One region of the Planococcus chinensis genome, then DNA from elsewhere that is predicted to be linked to it. Evidence: riboswitches for the same ligand, from Rfam matches in the RefSeq annotation. Region 1 holds a riboswitch; the other holds the start of a gene.
What was found. A riboswitch is a leader RNA that binds a small molecule or an ion and turns the genes downstream of it on or off. The one in region 1 is predicted to bind S-adenosylmethionine.
Positions count from the first base shown of each region.

Region 2: it holds a riboswitch for S-adenosylmethionine, as region 1 does, so the genes downstream of both, metK (methionine adenosyltransferase) here and ACFSDB_RS10695 (methionine ABC transporter ATP-binding protein) in region 1, are expected to answer to the same signal.

Region 1 is NZ_JBHUFW010000007.1:151,440-161,397, reverse strand. Features, by position in the region: gene ACFSDB_RS10735 (cysteine desulfurase) at 1-667, opposite strand, end outside; gene sufD (Fe-S cluster assembly protein SufD) at 667-1,971, opposite strand; gene sufC (Fe-S cluster assembly ATPase SufC) at 1,990-2,769, opposite strand; gene ACFSDB_RS10720 (hypothetical protein) at 3,045-3,203, opposite strand; gene ACFSDB_RS10715 (hypothetical protein) at 3,400-3,930, opposite strand; gene ACFSDB_RS10710 (dicarboxylate/amino acid:cation symporter) at 4,110-5,285, opposite strand; gene ACFSDB_RS10705 (MetQ/NlpA family ABC transporter substrate-binding protein) at 5,489-6,316, opposite strand; gene ACFSDB_RS10700 (methionine ABC transporter permease) at 6,366-7,034, opposite strand; gene ACFSDB_RS10695 (methionine ABC transporter ATP-binding protein) at 7,027-8,052, opposite strand; SAM riboswitch class I at 8,131-8,235, opposite strand; gene ACFSDB_RS10690 (thioredoxin family protein) at 8,284-8,595, opposite strand; gene ACFSDB_RS10685 (toprim domain-containing protein) at 8,602-8,940, opposite strand; gene gcvH (glycine cleavage system protein GcvH) at 9,014-9,394, opposite strand; gene ACFSDB_RS10675 (arsenate reductase family protein) at 9,473-9,829, opposite strand.
Region 2 is NZ_JBHUFW010000011.1:10,245-20,202, forward strand. Features, by position in the region: gene menC (o-succinylbenzoate synthase) at 1-949, shown strand, start outside; gene ACFSDB_RS12675 (hypothetical protein) at 1,089-1,256, shown strand; gene ACFSDB_RS12680 (AAA family ATPase) at 1,312-2,040, shown strand; gene ACFSDB_RS12685 (Fe3+ hydroxamate ABC transporter substrate-binding protein) at 2,056-2,229, shown strand; gene ACFSDB_RS12690 (MOSC domain-containing protein) at 2,349-2,984, shown strand; gene ACFSDB_RS12695 (metal ABC transporter solute-binding protein, Zn/Mn family) at 3,022-4,047, opposite strand; gene yidD (membrane protein insertion efficiency factor YidD) at 4,137-4,367, opposite strand; gene ACFSDB_RS12705 (Dps family protein) at 4,475-4,921, shown strand; gene ACFSDB_RS12710 (NUDIX domain-containing protein) at 4,989-5,447, shown strand; gene ACFSDB_RS12715 (alpha/beta hydrolase family protein) at 5,428-6,210, shown strand; gene pckA (phosphoenolpyruvate carboxykinase (ATP)) at 6,476-8,065, opposite strand; SAM riboswitch class I at 8,304-8,415, shown strand; gene metK (methionine adenosyltransferase) at 8,610-9,824, shown strand; gene ACFSDB_RS12730 (iron-containing alcohol dehydrogenase) at 9,865-9,958, opposite strand, start outside.

The DNA.
Region 1 (9,958 bases):
GCCCGGAGAATGCGAAGAAATCGCAATCAAGCTGCTGGACATCAATTTTCAGGTGCGGCGCCGCTTGTGCACCGTCTACGACCATGACAGCACCGACTTCGTGAGCGATCTGCGCCACTTCTTTGACCGGATTCATCGTGCCTAGTACGTTGGAAACGTAGACCATCGAGACGATTTTCGTCCGGTCCGTAATGGCTGCACGGACCTGTTCCAATGAAATGGTGCCGTCTTCTTCAAGTTCGATATATTTTAGGACAGCACCGCGTTCTTTCGCCAATTGCTGCCATGGAATGATGTTTGAATGGTGTTCCATATAGGTGATGACGATTTCATCGCCTTCTTCGACATTAGCACGCCCGTAGCTTTGGGCCACCAGGTTAAGGGCGGTTGTCGTGCCGCGGAGAAAGATAATTTCCTCTGTTGAAGAAGCATTGATAAACTTTTGCACTTTTTCGCGCGCACCTTCATATTTCTCAGTGGCACGGTTGCCGAGCGTATGAACGCCGCGGTGCACATTCGAATTATCGAATTCGTAATAATGCTTCAGCGCTTCGATCACTTGCACCGGCTTCTGGGAAGTAGCCGCGCTGTCCAGATAGACGAGCGGATGGCCGTTTATTTCCTGGTTCAAGATCGGAAAATAGCTTTTAATCTCTTTTGATATCATTAGCGGACTTTCCTTTCGATAACCTCCGTCAATTGCTTTTTAACGCCTTCGATTGGCAGCACATTTACAACTGGCGCCAGGAAGCCGTGAATAACAAGACGTTCAGCTTCTTGTTTTGAAATGCCTCGGCTCATCAAATAGAACAATTGAAGCGGATCGACACGGCCGACCGATGCGGCGTGCCCTGCCGTTACATCATCTTCATCGATGAGAAGGATCGGGTTGGCATCTCCGCGGGCTTGCGGGCTAAGCATCAAGACGCGAGATTCCTGCTCGGCATTCGCTTTGGTAGCGCCGTGCTCGATTTTTCCGATGCCATTGAAGATCGATGAAGCCGAATCTTTCATGACGCCATGCTTAAGGATCTGTCCATCCGAGTTCTTGCCCCAATGGATAACTTTTGTCGTGAAGTTCTGTTTCTGCGATCCCCGTCCAACTACCACTGTTTTCGTGTCGCCAACGGAATTGTCGCCAATCAAATACGTCGTATTTTCAGAAATCGTATCACTGTCGTTCATCATGCCCAATGCCCACTCAATGCGCGAGTCGCGCTTCGCAACGCCGCGGCGGTTGACATAAGTTGTGAAGCCTTCCGCCAAAACATCGACTGCACCATAAGTGACTTGTGCGTTGTCTTCCGCAATGACTTCAGAAACGATGTTTGCCAATCCGTTGGCATGCGGCACCGTCGAAATATACGTTTCGACATATGTCACTTGGCTGCTCGTATCCGCAACAACCAGCGCATGATTGAACAATGACGCTTCTTCGTTGTCATGGATGAAGATGACCTGGACAGGCTCTTCAACAACGACATTTTTCGGAACATAAAGGAAAACGCCGCCGTTCAATAAAGCTGCATGCAATGCTGTCAATTTATGCTCTTCGGCCTTTACTGCATCTTTCATGAAATACTTCCCGACGATGTCCGCGTGGTCGCGGATCGCAGTGAAGATATCCGTCAAAATGACGCCTTTCGCTTTCAGGTCATCAGATAGCGATGAGTATGCCGGTGTATTATTGTGCTGGATATACAGGTTTTTCTGTTCAAGGTCCACCAATGATTTCACTTCTTCAGGAAGCTCACCCAATGAAGAATATGTGGAGCTTTCTGTTGAATGGACCGGAAACTCTGTGAAATTCCAGGCTGTGATTTTCGTTTTATCCGGTTTTGGCAGCGGCAATGCTTCCGCAGCTGCCAGCGCTTGGACGCGCAGGTTCGTAAACTCTTCCGGTTCTGATTTCGAAGCCGAGAAGGAGCGCACGTCCTGCTCGGTCACTTTAAGATTTGTTTCAACCGTCACGTTAGTCTCCCCTTCCAATTAAGCTTCTTGTCCTACTGTCTCGTCTTCGATGCCAAGCTCAGCTTTGATCCAGTCATAGCCTTCCGCTTCCAATTTATGTGCAAGCTCTTTGCCGCCAGATTTCACGACACGACCCTGCATCATGACATGGACTTGGTCCGGAGTGATGTAGTTCAAGAGACGCTGATAGTGAGTGATGATCAAGCAGCCGAAATCTTCGCCTTTCATCTGGTTGACGCCTTCTGAAACAACTTTCAATGCATCGATATCCAAACCGGAGTCGATTTCATCTAGGATAGCGAATGTCGGTTTGATCATCATCATTTGAAGGATTTCATTGCGTTTCTTTTCCCCGCCTGAGAAACCTTCGTTCAAATAGCGCTGTGCCATTTCCTGGTCCATATCAAGGACTTCCATCTTTTTATCCAATTCGCGGATGAATTTCATCAATGAAATTTCTTCGCCTTCTTCGCGGCGCGCGTTGATCGCAGAGCGCATGAAATCGGCATTGGTAACGCCGGAAATTTCGCTTGGGTATTGCATGCCCAGGAACAGGCCAGCACGGGCGCGTTCGTCAACTTCCATTTCAAGAACGTCTTCCCCGTCAAGCGTAACTGATCCTGATGTGATTTCGTATTTCGGATGACCCATGATAGCAGAAGCCAAAGTGGACTTTCCTGTACCGTTAGGCCCCATGATGGCATGGATTTCACCTGTATTAATTGTTAAGTTTACACCTTTTAAAATCTCTTTATCTTCGATTTTAACGTGTAAATCTTTAATGACCAAAGTTGACATTTAAATACCTCCAGTAAGTTAATATAGAATGGAAATCCATCCTTAATTAGTATCATTCTAATCTTACCTGAAATTAGGCATAGTAGCAAATCTTTAAATCGGATGTTCCGGATTGATAAAACCATTTTATTTCCGTGTATTTTTGCTGAAATCTCTTCTCATTTAGGATATATTTTTTCTTGTTTATATTTTCAATAACCTTAGGCTAAATGAGAAATCCGGCCAAATAAAAAACCAGCACCTTAAGGCACTGGCTGGCTTTCTGCAATTTCTATTTATGAATGTCCGTGTACTTGGCGTTCGAGGCGGGCGGCTACTTGCTGCCCTTGCCGGTAATCTGCTTCCCTGCGCTGTTCCACCTGTACAATCTTGTCTGTGTCATTAGTGTATTCGTCAATTCCGAATCCGTGTACATCCCTGAAGGCTTGCTCCATTTTCTCGGTACGTTCTAAGCCATGTGAATCGATAGTTGGTCATCCCTCTCTTGGTTTGTAATTTTCTATTATGTTATACCCTTTGGCTTCAGAATAAAACCAAAGCTTTTATATTTTACAGAAAATAGCTCAATTGTCATGCGAATTTCCAATAAATGCAAAAGCCCGGCGGAGGACCGCCGGGCTTCGGAGTTTCTTATTGACTTACTTCGTTCTGGATGCTTGAAGGATTCAATTCCTGCACTTCCAACAAAGCGTTGAACTTGTCATCTGCTTCCTGGAATTTAGCAATTGCCGCTTCAAAAGAAGCTTCCTTCGTCAGTTCATCCGCCTTCATATCATACGATTCTTTGATCAGCGCCAATGCTTCCTCAATCTCGCCTTTTTGCTCTTCAAGCGTTTCAGGGATCTCGATGCCTTCTACGGCAGCAGCTGTTTTTTCTGCGGCTGCTTTCGCTGCATCTTTCATCTTCTGCAAATCTTCGCCTTCCGGAAGAGATGCATCCGCCTGCGCTGCTTCAAAAGCGTTCAAGTCTGCGTCGCTTGCATTGATCGTATTCGGCACTGACATATAGAAGCGCATCATTTCCTGCTTAATATCAGCAGAAGATCCTGCGGCTTCCTCCGTACCAGCTGTTTCTTCATTAGTTGTGTCTGTAGCGTTTTCTTCGCTGCATGCTCCAAGAAGCAAAGCCGCTGAAAATCCAATAACCAATAATTTCTTCATGTAAAAGCCCCCTATGTGTGTATGTTCCGAAAATTATATTAACACAGCTTTTTGGGGGCGTATATACATGGCCGAATAGTCGCAATTGGAAAAACATTCCTAATAATCCCATTCCTCATCCGGCTGCGAGAATTTCACTCCGCCTGAGAAAGACGTGTTGCTTTTACGGAACCGCCGCATTAGAGTTTCGCTGCCTGCTTTCCGTTCGTAAACCGGTCGACGATCATCGCTAACGCGCCGTCTCCCGTGACATTCGTCGCTGTCCCGAAGCTGTCTTGCGCCAAGTACAGGGCGATCATCAAAGCGACCATAGTGGAATCGAATCCGAGCATGGTCTCAAGCAAGCCAATCGCCGCCATCACTGCTCCGCCCGGGACGCCGGGTGCTGCGATCATCGTAACGCCGAGCATCAGGATAAATGGCAGGATGCTTCCGAAAGAAGCGACATCCCCCGTCAATAGCATGACGCCGACCGCACAAGAGACAATCGTGATCGTACTTCCAGATAGATGGATTGTTGCAAACAATGGAACCGCAAAATCAATGACCCGTTCGTTAGCACCCGTTTTGCGTGCTTGCCGCACAGTGACCGGGATTGTCGCTGCAGAAGACTGCGTTCCAAGAGCCGTGAAATATGCCGGCAGCATCGTTTTCAGCAATGAAAACGGGTTGCGGCCATTGAGTGTGCCGGCTGTCGTATACTGCAGCAAAAGCATGACCCAATGCAAAATGATGATCATCACGAAAACGACAGCGAAGAGCGAAAGTATCTCTGCCACCGCTCCGCCATAGGCCATGTTTCCGAAGATCCCGAAGATATGGAACGGCAAAAGTGGGATGATGACATACGTGATCGCTTTCTCGATAATTGCCTGGAATTCATCAAAAAACGAAAACATCGTTTTGCTCCCAGTGGAAGCCATACCGATTCCGAGCAGGAATGCCAGGATCAATGCAGACATGACGCCGAACACCGGCGGCATATCAAGCGCGATGAATGAGGTTGCGAGTGCATGTTCCGGATCATCAATTGCGCTCAACGAACCGCCTTGCATGAAATTCGGCAAAATCGTCGTCGCTGCAAAAAACGCCATCGTTCCAGCGATAATGGTTGACGCATACGCAAAAAACGTTGCCAGTCCCAGCAATTTCCCCGATCCTTTGCCTAATTTGGCAATGCCGGGCGCGATGAACCCGAGAATGATCAATGGCACGATGAAATTAAGAAAGTTTCCGAAAATCGTTGTGAATGTAGCAAAAATCCGTGCCAGCCACTCTGGCGCAAACGAACCGATCAACACCCCTAAAGCGATGGCGACAATGATTCTTGGCAGTAAACCAAAATTAAACTTCACTTCCATGTCCTCCCTATATGAACAGATGTATTTTATTTATTATCCAAAAGTATCACAAAGGCAAAAAAAAGTTAATAGGAACTCCAATACGCGAAATATTTTTATTATTTCAACAAAGTTAAAACTCCCCTTTCCTAGTTCCATCTTCTTTCCCACAATGCAAAAGGCCCCTGAATCGGATTCAGGGGCCTTTGTTCGTTTTATTAGTCGACCGGCACTACAGAGCCGCCCCACTCTTCAAGGATGAAGTCTTGGATTTCGTCAGATTTCAGCACTTCCACCAAGGCTTTGACGTTTTCGTTGTCTTCGTCGCCTTTGCGGACAGCAATGATGTTGACATATGGTGAATCTGAGCTTTCAAGAGCGATGGAATCTTCCATTGGGTTCAGGCCTGCATCGATGGCATAGTTCGAGTTGATCAATACGGCATCACCTTCACCTTGCTCATACATTTGGACAAGAATCGCCGCTTCGTAATCCGTTTCAAATTGCAGGTTCTTCGGATTATCTGTAATGTCGCTTACTTCAGCTGTTGTTTTTTCCACCGATTCATCCAAAGTGATCAAGCCTTGCGCTTCAAGCATAGACAAGATTCGTCCATGGTCCGCAACAGAGCTGCTCATCAAGATTGTCGCGCCTTCCGGAAGTTCTTCTAGTGACTTGTATTTTTGGGAATAAACACCGATCGGTTCAATATGGATGCCTCCGGCATTTTCAAACTCATAGCCATTCTCAGCAATCTGTGATTCTAAATAAGGGACATGCTGGAAGTAGTTGGCATCAATTTCGCCTGATTCAAGATCTTGGTTAGGGAAGATATAATCCTGATAAGTTTCGATTTCCAGTTCAATTCCCTGTTCTTCGAGGATAGGCTGGGCCTGCTCCAGAATCTCCGCATGCGGTACGTTGGACGCTCCCACTTTCAATGTGCTTGACTCTTCCCCGCCGGATCCGCCGCTGCCGGATTCTTCTGCGCCGCAGCCTGCCAATGCCAATGCTGCCAATAATGTTCCTGTTACAAGTTTCTTCATGTGTGTACGCTCCCTTTTCTATGGTGTTTTTTATTATGGAATTCTTGGATCAACGTTTATCTGATTTCACCGTCAAACGGTCTCCGACAAACTGGATGGCAAAAACGATGATCAAAATCAGGATGGTCGCTACCAGAACAACATCCTGGCGGCTGCGCTGGAAGCCATCTAGGAAAGCCAATGTGCCAAGGCCGCCTGCTCCGATGATGCCCGCCATCGCGGTATAGCCGACCAATGCAATGGCCGTCACCGTAATTCCGGAGATCAACGCCGGCTTCGACTCCGGCAGCAGCACCTTGCGGATGATCGTCCATGTGCTTGCGCCCATCGAGCGCGCTGCTTCAATGACGCCTTTGTCGATTTCTTTCAAAGCGATCAGCACCATGCGTGCATAGAAAGGTGCTGCGCCGATGATCAGTGCCGGCAATGCCGCATTCGGCCCCCGGATGGTTCCGATCATGAATTTCGTAAGCGGGATCAGCAAGATGATCAGGATGATGAACGGAATCGACCGGAAAATATTGACGAATGCGCCGGTCAGCCAATTCACGATGCTGTTTGCCCATAATTGTTTTGGTGCGGTCAAAAACAGGACGATTCCGAGCACAAGGCCGATGGCGAATGTAAAGAGCGTCGACATGGCCGTCATATACAAGGTTTCCAGCGTCGCTTCCCACATATCCTGCCAATCGACGTTCGGGAATAATGACTCAATCATTTGCCATCACCTCCGTCTGGACGCCTTCCGCATTCAAGAATGCCATGGCCTCAGCAACTTCCGGCTGAGAGCCTTTTATCTGCAAAATCAATGTTCCGTATGCTCCTCGTTGTGTATGGGCGATATTGCCCTGCACAATATTAATATCGACCGGATGCTTCCGGATCAATTTGGTCAAAATCGGCTGCTCTGTCTGATCTCCGACAAAGACCAGTTTTACCAGCACGCCTTCCGGATACAACTCGCGGAGGTGCTTGATCGTCTCTTGCGAATCTTCCGTATCCGTCACTTGCGCCACAAATCGTTTGGTGATGTTTTCCTTTGGCGCCTGGAAGACGCGGAGCACATCGCCCATCTCTACGACCCGGCCGCCTTCCATGACGGCGACGCGATGGCAGATTTTCCGGATGACATGCATTTCGTGTGTAATCAGCACAATCGTAAGCCCCAAGCGCTTGTTGATGTCCACCAGCAAGTCCAGAATCGAGTCCGTCGTCTGCGGATCGAGTGCAGACGTCGCTTCGTCGCACAGCAGCACTTCCGGCTCATTAGCAAGTGCGCGTGCAATGCCGACGCGCTGCTTCTGTCCCCCTGACAACTGGGACGGGTAAGCATTTTCCCGTCCGCCGAGGCCGACGAGTTCCACCAGTTCCTGAACGCGCGCTGCGCGCTTCTCTTTCGGAACGCCGGCGATTTCAAGCGGGAACTCGATGTTCTCCTTGACGGTGCGCGACCATAGCAAATTGAAATGCTGGAAAATCATGCTGACTTTCTGGCGCGCTTTCCGCAGCTCACCGCTGCTGATATTCGTGATGTCCTGCCCGTTGATAACAACAGAACCATTTGTCGGTTTTTCGAGCCCGTTCAGCAAACGGATCAATGTACTCTTCCCGGCGCCGCTATAGCCGATGATGCCGAAGATCTCGCCGTCGCCGATCGACAGGTCCACGCCGTCCACTGCGGTCAATGAACCTTTGCCGGTATCGAACACTTTCGATAATTGTTTTAATTCGATCATTCCTAAACACTCCCGCCTCAAAATAAAAACCCTTCTGCGCAAATTTGAGCAGAAGGGTAACTTTAAAAGTAAACCGATCTCTCATCTTCCAAAGCTATTGCTTTGTGTGATTTGGCACCATTTCATTTTCATGACGGTTGCCGGGCTTCATAGGGCACTTCCCTCCACCACTCTTAATAAGAGTTGACGATATTTAATTGATTTCAGAAATTCAATTTACCACGCTTCACTTTATACGTCAACAGATTTTAACTTTCCATATAAATAAGGCACGGATTGGAACGCGTAGATCTTTTCAGCCAGCTCGCCGTTCTTTGTCAAGAGCAGGCATGGCACGCTCTCCACTTGATAGAGTTCAGCTATTTCCTGCACAAAATTCAAGTTTGCCTTGCCCATCGGCATGTCCGGCAACAGCTCTTCGACCACATCCAGCATTTTCGAAGCAACTTGGCATGTGCCGCACATCGGCGTGTACAAATAAAACGCGGCAACCGTTTTCGTGTTCTTTTCTTTCAGCCATTCTTTATGTGTCCATTCTTCCATTTTGTTTCATCCCTCAGCTAATAACTTATTGACTTGAACGTTTGCTGAAATCAGAACATCGATCAAGTTGCGGATCGGCGTGGCCGCCACTTCCTTGAAGCTCGGGCTGATGTAAAAGTGCCGGGCTTCGGGAAATTCGCGCTTCACCAATTTCCGCAATTTCTCTCCTGATTTGTCCGCATCGACCAGGATGATGATGTCCAGGCCTTCATATGGCAGCAGCAGTTCTTCAAGCCTCGATGCACTTACTGTACCATTTGTGCAAAGAATCGTCACGGGTTCTGCAATGAGCGGCGCGATCCGCGACTTATCGCTGATCCCTTCCACCACGATTACTTTTTCCATAAGCCAACACCTCACTAGATCGGTATGAAAGAAAATCTGTATAAAAAAAGCGCCAAAAAGAGGCGCTTTGAGATTACTCGTTGATCATTTCTTTATATTGCTCAGCTGTCATCAACTCGCCTACTTCAGCTTCGCTAGGAGATTCGATTACCACCATCCACGCATTTTCGTAAGGAGATTCGTTGACAAATTCAGGGCTGTCTTCCAGCTCAGCGTTCACTTCAACCACTTTGCCGCTAATCGGCGCGTAAAGTTCCGATACGGTTTTTACAGATTCAACGCTTCCGAAAGGCTGGTCTTTTTTCAGTTCGTCCCCAACTTGCGGCAATTCAACGAAAACGATATCGCCCAATTCGGCTTGTGCAAAATCAGTAATGCCAATACGTGCTGTACCGCCTTCTACTTTTACCCATTCATGCTCTTTTGAATAACGAAGTTCTTGTGGTGTGCTCATCGAAAACCCTCCAAATTATGTAGTTTGCTCCCCTTTAGTTTGACATAAACATTTGGGAAACACAAGAAATGTATGGCGCTACTTCCAGGTATTTTCATAGACGTCTTCCTTAAAGCCAAGCGTCGTTTTCTCCCCGTCCCATGCAAGCGGCCGCTTGATGAGCATCCCGTCGCCAGCAAGCAATTCCAGCTGTTCGTCCTCGCCCATTTCCGGCAATTTTTCCTTCAGCCCAAGCTCGCGGTACTTGATGCCGCTCGTATTGAAAAACTTCTTCAGTTCGATGCCGCTGGCTTTGTAGATTTTGCGGAGCTCTTCCTTAGAAGGCGGCGCTTCGGCAATATTGATCTCCCGATAATCGGCACCGTTTTCATCAAGCCATTTCTTTCCGTTGCGGCACGTGGTGCATTTTGGATAAGCATAATACGTAATCACAATAAAACCCCCTTTTCCTCAAGCTTACCAAAATTCATCTAGCCGGTCGAATGGAGAAAAGTGTCCATTTGCGGTGTGCCTGTAATCATTAAGCTGGATGATTTACTAATTCTATAAAAAGTTGAACGTTTC
Region 2 (9,958 bases), on a different contig from region 1:
AGGATACGGGGAATGCGTGGCGTTTACAACGCCTTGGTATACGGAAGAAACAGTCGCCAGCTGCCGGTTTGTGATTGAAACGGTGCTGGTTCCCCTCTTGACGGGCCGGACGCTCACCCATCCGGCTGAAGTGTGGGAGCTTTTCAAAGCCGTAAAAGGCAACCGCATGGCAAAAGCGGCGGTCGAGACCGCCGTATGGGATCTTTATGCGAAGCGCCGAGGCATGCCGCTATGGCAGCTGTTGGGTGGGACGCCCGAAGCGATCCCAGCCGGAGTGGTTGTGGCGGCGGATAAAGCGAAGATTGCCGGTGGGGTCGCAGAAGCTGCGTTGAACGGATATCGGCGCATCAAGATCAAAGTCAGTCCGGCATCGGAAATCGGGCTGTTGAAAAAAATGGTGGCAGACCATCCGCAGCTGCTCTTTTTTGCGGATGCCAACGGTGCATTTGATGAAGCGAGCTTCGGCACTCTGCTGGAATTGGATCGGGCTGGATTTTCCTTGATTGAGCAGCCTTTCGGCGAACAGGAATGGAAGCTCCATGCACGGGCAAAAAAGGAAATGAAGACACCGATTTGCTTGGATGAAAGCATCAAGAGCAGCGACGATGTCCAGCGGATGATTGATGAAAGAGCAGGGGATGTGGTGGTATTGAAGATGGGGCGGCTCGGCGGCTGGAGCGAAACGCTGAAGACGATGGAACTGTGCAGACATCACGCCATTGGCATGTGGGTCGGAGGCATGATTGAATTCGGGGTCTCCAAAGCGCATAATTTGGCTCTTGCTTCCTTGCCGGGAATCACATTGCCTGGCGACTTTTCTGATTCACGCCATTTCTGGGAACGGGATATCATCGAACCGGAAATAAAGGTTGAAAATGGCAGTGTGGCATTGAGCGGACGGGCAGGCATCGGCTATGAAGTCCACTTTGAAAACGGTCCGCTGCAATAAAATCCGTTGGTTTCTTTAGCATCGCTTCGGCGGTGCTTTTTTTATAGAGAGATTTAAAGACGATTCCTGGATTTGGAACCGATTGCCAGCTGTATCGTATACAATAAGAAGAAATAAAACGAGAAAAAGGAGGATGGCTATGAATATATTGATTGCACTTTCGCCGATCCTGTTGATGGCGGCCATGGCAATAGGGATCGGAGCCGTTTTTTATTTTACAGCTAAACGCATGAAACCGGAAAAGGGCTTGGAACAGCGGGTGGCAGCCTTGGAAGAAGAAGTCAGGCGGATGAAGGCAGGGAGATAACGCGGAAGCGTCCACAGGACGGACAGCGAAAACAGGAAACGGGAGTGTGAGCGCGATGTTCTTGAAGAGGATCAGTTTGCTGCGGGATAACGGAGCGGCAATGGAACAATATCCATATACGATTCCGGCTATCCACCATCTTGAAAAAATCGATTTGGCAAGTCCTGTTGTGTTTTTCGTCGGTGAAAACGGATCAGGAAAATCAACGCTGCTGGAAGCGATAGCCGACCGATGCGGCTTCCATCCTGCGGGCGGCGGAAGGAATAATACATATGAAGTTCATGCGTCCGGCGCTTCTTTGGCGGACTCCATCCGGCTGTCATGGATGCCGAAAATCACAAACGGTTTTTTTATGCGGGCGGAATCCTTTTACCACTTTGCGACGCATATCGATCAATTGGAGGAAGATGATCCTAGCGCCTATGCGAGCTATGGAGGACGCTCTCTCCATGAGCAATCGCACGGCGAATCGTTCTTTTCGCTATTCCAGAACCGTTTTAGTGGACAGGCGCTGTATCTGCTGGATGAACCGGAAGCGGCTTTATCGCCGCAGCGGCAGTTGGCGTTCCTTCGCATTTTGCATGAGCTGGCAGAACAGGAAGGCTGCCAATTCGTTATTGCCACCCACTCGCCGATTCTTCTGGGTTATCCGGGCGCACAAATTCTCCATTTCACCGACGGCCCGATCGAAGAAATCGGCTATGAAGAAACGGACCATTTTAAAATCACCAAATATTTTCTCGACCACCGGGAGAAGTTTTTGAAAGACATCTTAAGTGACTAGAAAAGGGGGAGCATTATGTGGCCGGAAAAACCGTCATGCAGCCGCTGCGGCAAAGAGATCCATCCGGAAGAGATGGTATACGTGCAGATGCGCTATCCGAAGAGAAAGGGATTCACGGAAATAAAAGCGTATCTTCATAACGAAGGCAAGTTTATCTGTGAGGGGTGCATCAACCGGGAACCGGATTGAACCAGAAAGCGGCATTGGAGCGGAGATTGTAGATATAAGAATTCCAGCCTGTGTTAAAATAAATCAACGGATTCAGAGGAAGGGTGAACAGCGTGGGGGAATTTGAAGGAGCAAGGATCATGAATTTGGCTGTCGGCTTGCCGGAAAAAATGGTCTACGGAGAGGACAGGGAAATGATGACCGCCATCCGGAAAGTGCCTGTTGCGGAAGCTTACCTATCCAAAGAGAGCTTCGAAGGCGATGGCGTGGCCGATAAGAAACACCACGGCGGAAGGGATCGGGCGGTGTGCATTTATCCGTTCGAACACTACGCATTATGGGAAGAGCAATTCGGCCAGCGCCTTCCTGCAGCAACATTCGGCGAAAATCTGACAGTCACACAGATGCTCGAAAAAGATGTTTTTATTGGCGATGTTTTTCAGGTAGGGGAAGCGGTGATCCAAGTGACGCAGGGACGTGTCCCATGCAACACCATCGACCGGCGGATGGATATGGCGCCTTTGATGAAAGCAATGGTGAAAACCGGCTTTACCGGCTATATGTGCCGTGTCATCGAAGAAGGGGCGATCCGGAGGGATTCGGAGATTCGGCTTGTCGAGCGCGGAAAAGGAGAAGTATCCGTGCTGTATGCCAATGATGTGAATTTTCATCAATCCCGGAATGCCGAAGCCATCCGGCGGGTGCTCGAAGCACATGCCTTAGCGCCTGAATGGCAGGACTGGCTGACGAAAAAGCTAATAAAATTGACGGAATGAAAAATGCGCGCCGGAAGGGGATTCCGGCGCGCATTCCTTATTTCAATACTGTTTCAAGTACTTGCAAGTTCTTTTCCATCAGGGTGAAATAGGTTTCTTCATTGTCGATGTTCTCCTGTGTCAGTACGCCTAGATTATGCATTTGGATCGCTTCTGCACCGACTTCATTCTGGATGACTTCGGTCAGGTTGGAAGAAACATTTTGTTCGAAGACAATGTATTGAATTTCCTTTTCCTTGGCCAAGTCGACAATTTCTGCGAGCTCCTTCTGAGAAGGCTCGTCCTGGCTGTTCAGGCCAGCTACGGCGACTTGCTCAAAGCCGTAGGGCTCTGCAATATAGCCGAAAGCCGAATGCGAGACAAAGAAGGTTTTATTGTCGACGCGTTCGGACAATTCATCGAACGACCGGTCCAGTTCCTCAAGCTCGATGATCAGCTTGGCATAATTGCTCTCGTAGGCTTCGGAGTTTTCCGGATCTGCTTCAGCGAGATTATTCTTGATCGATTCAGCAAGCTTCTGGCTGAGCACAGGAGACATCCAGACATGGGGGTCGACCGTTCCGTGGTCATGCCCTTCGTGCCCTTCTTCCTCAGCAGCTTCTTCTGCGTGAGTTTCCTCTTCATGGGCTTCGTCCTCGTGTGTTTCCTCTTCATGTGCATCTTCCTCATGCGGCTCGCCGGCCGCTTCCAGTTCTTCGTCGGAAATGGCGTCAGCCGCTGCAACAAATTCCACCTTTTCATCTTTCAACGTGTCTCCCGCTTTGTCGATAAAGCCTTCAAGTCCGAGGCCGACATAAAACATAAGATCCGCTTCCGCCAACTTAATCATATCCTGTTGAGTTGGTTCGAAGGTATGTTCATTCGCGCCAGCCGGATAGATCGACTGGACTTGCACGTGTTCGCCGCCGATCCGTTCCGTGAAATACGTGAGGGGATAGACGGTCGTGTAAACCTGAAGTTTCGACTCATCGACAGGTTCCGTTTGGGCCCCGTTGTCGATTGCCGGCTCGCCGCAAGCAGCCAGCAGTAAAGCAGAAGATAAAATTGCTATAAGCTTTTTCATTGATTAACCTCCAAATAGTAACGATTACGTTTTGTGTACTCAAAGAATATTACAGGATAACGTTTCAAAACACAAGAAAAACCACCAAATTATTTTTTTGGTGGCCATTCTTCAGGTACAAAATCGATTCCGCCTTTATTGAACGGGTGGCAGCTCAAAATCCGCCGGACGGCCAGATAGCCGCCTTTAAGTGCTCCGTGCTTCTCAACCGCCTCGATCCCGTAATGAGAACATGTCGGGTAAAACCGGCAACTCGGAGGGGACAAAGGGGAGATGAACCGCTGGTAAAAGCGGAAAATCTTCAGCAATAAGGTTTTCAAATGGGGTCATCTTCTTTCGCTGGAAATGTCGTTATGTTTATTGTAAGAGCCGGAGAGGTATAAATAAAGCATAAGAGCTTACTAATAAATTAGGAGAGTGGTTTTGAATGTCAGCAGAATTGAACAAGGAATTGAATGTACAAGTTGCAACTTGGTCGGTCGTTTATACGAAATTACATAATTTCCATTGGTATGTGAAAGGGCCGTCATTCTTTACGCTCCATGTCAAATTCGAGGAGTTGTATAACGAAGCGACCCAGCATATGGACGAACTCGCGGAGCGGCTACTCGCACTTGGCGGCAAGCCGGTGGCGACGATGAAAGAGCAGCTCGAGCTGTCGGTAGTCAAAGAGGCGACGAGCAAGGAAAGCGCAGAAGAAATGGTGGATACCGTCGTGACGGATTATGACAAGATCATGAAATCCTTGAAAAAAGGCATGGAACTTGCGGCTGAAGACGGCGATGACATGACAGAAGATCTTCTGAACGCCATCCATCAGAATTTGGAGAAACATTCGTGGATGTTGTCTGCATTTCTTGGCGAAAAGAAGTAAAATGGACATACTGGAGCGTACGCTGACCACTCAGTGTACGCTTTTTTTGATACTAGGGGTGAACTCGATGAGATACATAGATTTGAATGGTGTCGAATGCCAGCTTTCGTTTGAGCCGGGAGCATTCGGCATACCGAGCAGGCATGTGCTGGTCATTGCGAAATACCAGGGGCAATGGGTGCTGACCAAGCACAAGGAGCGGGGCTTGGAATTTCCAGGTGGCAAACAGGAACCGGGCGAAAGTTTAACGGAGGCGGCAGTAAGGGAAGTATATGAAGAAACTGGAGCAGTCGTATCCGGATTGGCTTGGTTCGCTGAATACGAGGTGAGCGCGGAGCCGCCGTTCTGCAAGACCGTCTTCCTCGGTGACATCGAGCGGGTGGAACGGGTCGAGCAGATGGAGACGGACGGGCTTGTACTGGCAGGACGGCTGGAGCTAGGTGAAAACTTCAGCTTTTTAATGAAAGATGAAGGTATGAAAGAAATCATAAAGAAGGTGGAGCAGCTTGGAAAATGGCACGATTGAGTCAAAGAAAATCTATCCTTCCCCGAACCCGCACGTGCGGCTATCAGAAATCGTCTATTGGTCAGACGGCTTGAAAGTGAAGGGCTTGTTGGCGGAACCGAAAAAGCAGGGAAACTACAGCGGCATTCTGTATCTGCGCGGCGGCATCCAGTCGATCGGCATGGTCCGCCCGGCCCGTATCGCCCAGTTTGCATCGCAAGGATTTATCATCTTCGCGCCGTATTACCGCGGCAACCGCGGCGGGGAAGGGCGGGATGAATTCGCCGGTGCGGACAGATGGGACGCAGTTTACGGCGTCGATGTGCTGAAACAATTCTGCAATGGAAGCATCCATGTGCTGGCCTTCTCGCGCGGCGGCATCATGGCCTTATGGACAGCCGTCCTGCGGGATGACATCACCTCTGTGGTCACGTGGGCAGGGGTGACAGATACCGTGCTGACGTATAAAGAGCGGCCGGATATGCGGCGGATGATGAAGCGCCTGTATGGCGGCACGCCGAATACGGCACTTACAGCTTATGAGGAGCGGAATCCATTGCTGCGGCTTAATGAAACGGATGCGCCGTTTCTGATCATCCATGGCTTGAAGGACGAGAATGTCTCACCAGGGCAAGCCTATCTGCTTGAAGAGGCTTTGAAGATGAACGGACAGGCACACGAAACCTGGTATTTTCCGGAGTATACGCATTTCTTCCCGCCTGCGGCAAACCGCAAGACAGCGCGCGCATTGGCGGAGTGGATGAGAAGGCAGGAAAGACATTGACCGATGCTTGCGAGGTCAAGTCTTTGCGACGAAGCTAGCGAAGCGATGCAACGCCCTTTCATGTCTCGAAGCTAGCGCAGCGACGGTTTTTCATGCACCGAAGCTAGCGCAGCGATGCAGGTGCAATGCAGAGACAGGAGCATGGTTTATAAGTGATAAAAAGATGGAAAAGGATCGATAAAATCTTAAAGAATCGAGCAACGACAGCGATTTGTCTGAGTTGGCACCAATAAAAAAAGCTATCCCGGAGGATAGCTTTTTTGTATTATTTCTGGACCGGTCCGCCTTGGACACTTATGTCAGTGGAGACAGTACCGAATTTCTTGAAGTTTTCCTGGAATTTCTCTGCAAGCTCTTTAGCTTTTTGGTCGTATGCTGCTTTGTCAGCCCATGCATTGCGCGGGTTCAAGACTTCAGTCGGCACACCAGGTACTTCTTTCGGCATTTGAAGGCCGAAGACAGCTTCCTGTTCAGTTTCGATGTTGTGGAGTTCTCCTTTGATCGCTGCACGGACCATTGTGCGTGTGTAAGACAGTTTCATGCGGCTTCCGACGCCGTATTCGCCGCCTGTCCAGCCAGTGTTGACGAGGAAGACATCTACGTCATGCTCATCGATTTTCTCTCCAAGCATCTCAGCGTAAACTGTCGCATGCAATGGAAGGAACGGCGATCCGAAGCATGTTGAGAAAGTCGCTTCAGGTGAAGTGACGCCGCGCTCAGTTCCGGCAAGCTTCGAAGTATAGCCGCTCAGGAAGTGGTACATTGCCTGTTCTTTTGTCAATTTGCTGATTGGAGGCAATACGCCGAATGCATCAGCTGTCAGGAAGACGATCGTTTTCGGATGTCCTGCAACAGAAGGGTAGACGATATTCTTGATTGCATGGATCGGGTATGCTGCACGCGTGTTTTCCGTCAATGAACCATCTGCATAATCCGGCATGCGCGTCTCCTCATCCACTACCACGTTTTCAAGCACGGCGCCGAATGTGATGGCGTCATAGATTTGCGGTTCGTTTTCACGAGTCAGGTTGATGGTTTTTGCATAGCAGCCGCCTTCGATATTGAAGACGCCGTTATCCGACCAGCCGTGCTCATCGTCGCCGATCAGCTTGCGGTCTTCATCTGCGGATAGAGTCGTTTTGCCTGTTCCCGACAAGCCGAAGAACAATGCGACATCGCCTTCTTCGCCAACGTTCGCTGAACAGTGCATAGGAAGGATGCCTTGTTCAGGAAGCAGGTAGTTCATGATCGAGAAAATGGATTTTTTCATTTCGCCAGCATACTCTGTTCCGCCGATCAAAATGATCTTTTTCTCCATCGAAACGATGATGAAAGTTTCTGAGTCAGTACCGTCAACTGCCGGGTCCGCATGGAACGTCGGAGCGTATACGACCGTGAATTGCGATTCGTGGCTCGCCAATTCCTCTTTGGTCGGACGGATGAACAATTGGTGGGCGAAAAGGTTATGCCAAGCGTATTCGTTGATCGTCTGGATGCCCAAACGGGATTCAGGGTCAGCCCCTGCATAGCCTTTGAATACGTATAGTTCATCTTTTTGCTTCAAATGATCGATCACTTTAGCATAAAGGTTTTCGAAGACTTCAGAAGAAATCGGGCGGTTTACTGAACCCCAGTCGATTTTGTCTTTAGAAATCGGCTCTTCTACTATATACTTATCTTTAGGCGAACGGCCGGTGTATTTCCCGGTCTCGGCTTTCACCGCTCCGTCTTTAGTCAATACAGCTTCTCCGCGGGATGTTGCCGCCTCGATTAATTGTGGGACGGATAATTGGACACGGACGTTTTGGCCATTTAAAAGATCCTTTAGGTTGTTTGCGAAGTTCACTGGATTCATTTATATGTACCTTCCTTTTCGGTTATTCCCATAAAGATGGGGAGGTTGTATATTTCGTAAATTAGTATAACACATTATGGTCATTAGTCTATACTAATACCCTGTTGACACGAAAAAGTAACATATTTTCCCCTTGTTGGGTGCGAACAGGTTCATTTAATAGAAGAACCTGTTTTTATTCGTTTAAAATCGTTGACATCACTTTATACTTTCCGTAAGATGGAACATTGAACGGATACTCTTATTCCGAGCTGGTGGAGGGGACAGGCCCTATGAAACCCGGCAACCTGCTGCTGCATGCAGAGAAGGTGCCAAACCTGAAGCAAGGTCTCAACCTTGGACGATAAGAGTGAAAGGTGCTTATGATGATTTCTCCTTTCCACATGCAGATGCTGGATGGGATTTTTTTATGAAATTGCCCTTAATCCTCGTGTACAAAGGCCACAACGGCTTGAAGTTCAATCCTCACGGAACGGACTTGACATGGGAAACGAGTACCGTATCAATTTCGAGAGCAATCTCGCAGGATATAAGGAGGAAACACATTTTGAAAAACCGTCGATTATTCACATCAGAATCAGTAACAGAAGGACATCCGGATAAAATCTGTGACCAAATCTCAGATGCTATTTTGGATGCCATCCTAACAGAAGATCCAAATGCACGTGTAGCGTGCGAAACAACTGTAACAACAGGCCTTGTCCTCGTGGCAGGCGAAATCACGACTACTACGTATGTAGATATCCCGAAAGTCGTGCGTGAAACGGTCCGTGAAATCGGCTATACACGCGCTAAATACGGCTTTGACTCTGAAACAAGTGCAGTCCTGACAGCCATCGACGAGCAATCGCCGGATATCGCTGCAGGTGTCAACGTAGCGCTTGAATCGCGTGAAGGGCAAATGACAGATAAAGAATTGGATGATATCGGAGCAGGAGACCAAGGATTGATGTTCGGTTTCGCTACAAACGAAACCGAAGAATTGATGCCGCTTCCGATTTCATTGGCACATAAATTGGCTCGCCGCTTGGCTGAAGTGCGCAAAGAAGAAATCCTTCCATACTTGCGCCCGGATGGCAAAACACAAGTAACGATCGAGTACGATGAGAACAACAAGCCGCTTCGTGTGGATACGATTGTCATCTCGACTCAGCACCATCCGGAAGTGACGCTTGAGCAGATCCAGCGCAACATCAAGGAATTTGTCATCAATGAAGTGGTTCCTGCAGAATTGATGGACGAAGAAACAAAATACTTCATCAACCCGACTGGCCGTTTTGTTATCGGCGGACCACAAGGAGATGCGGGACTTACAGGACGCAAAATCATCGTAGATACGTACGGCGGCTATGCACGCCACGGCGGCGGAGCATTCTCCGGCAAGGACGCGACGAAAGTCGACCGTTCAGCAGCTTATGCAGCCCGCTACGTAGCGAAGAACATCGTGGCAGCAGGACTTGCTGACCGTTGTGAAGTGCAATTGGCTTACGCAATCGGCGTGGCTCATCCGGTATCGTTGGCGTTTGATACGTTCGGAACCGGAAAAGTCAGCGAAGAGGAATTGATCGATCTTGTCCGTGCAAACTTTGATTTGCGCCCGGCCGGCATCATCAAGATGCTTGATCTTCGCCGCCCGATCTACAAACAGACAGCAGCTTACGGCCACTTCGGCCGCACGGATGTCGACCTTCCTTGGGAGCGCACTGATAAAGTGGAAGCTCTTAGAGAACAGTCAGGCATCTTCAAGAACCAAGCTTAATAAAAAAGTAAGACGGCCAGCGAAATGCTGGCCGTCTTTTTTATGTTTCCTGCGGTGATTTGATGGTGGACACGCGATGCGCGATGGCTTCGATCAGCGGTGCCGGCAACGGGAAGTTCATGGCGGCTGGATCA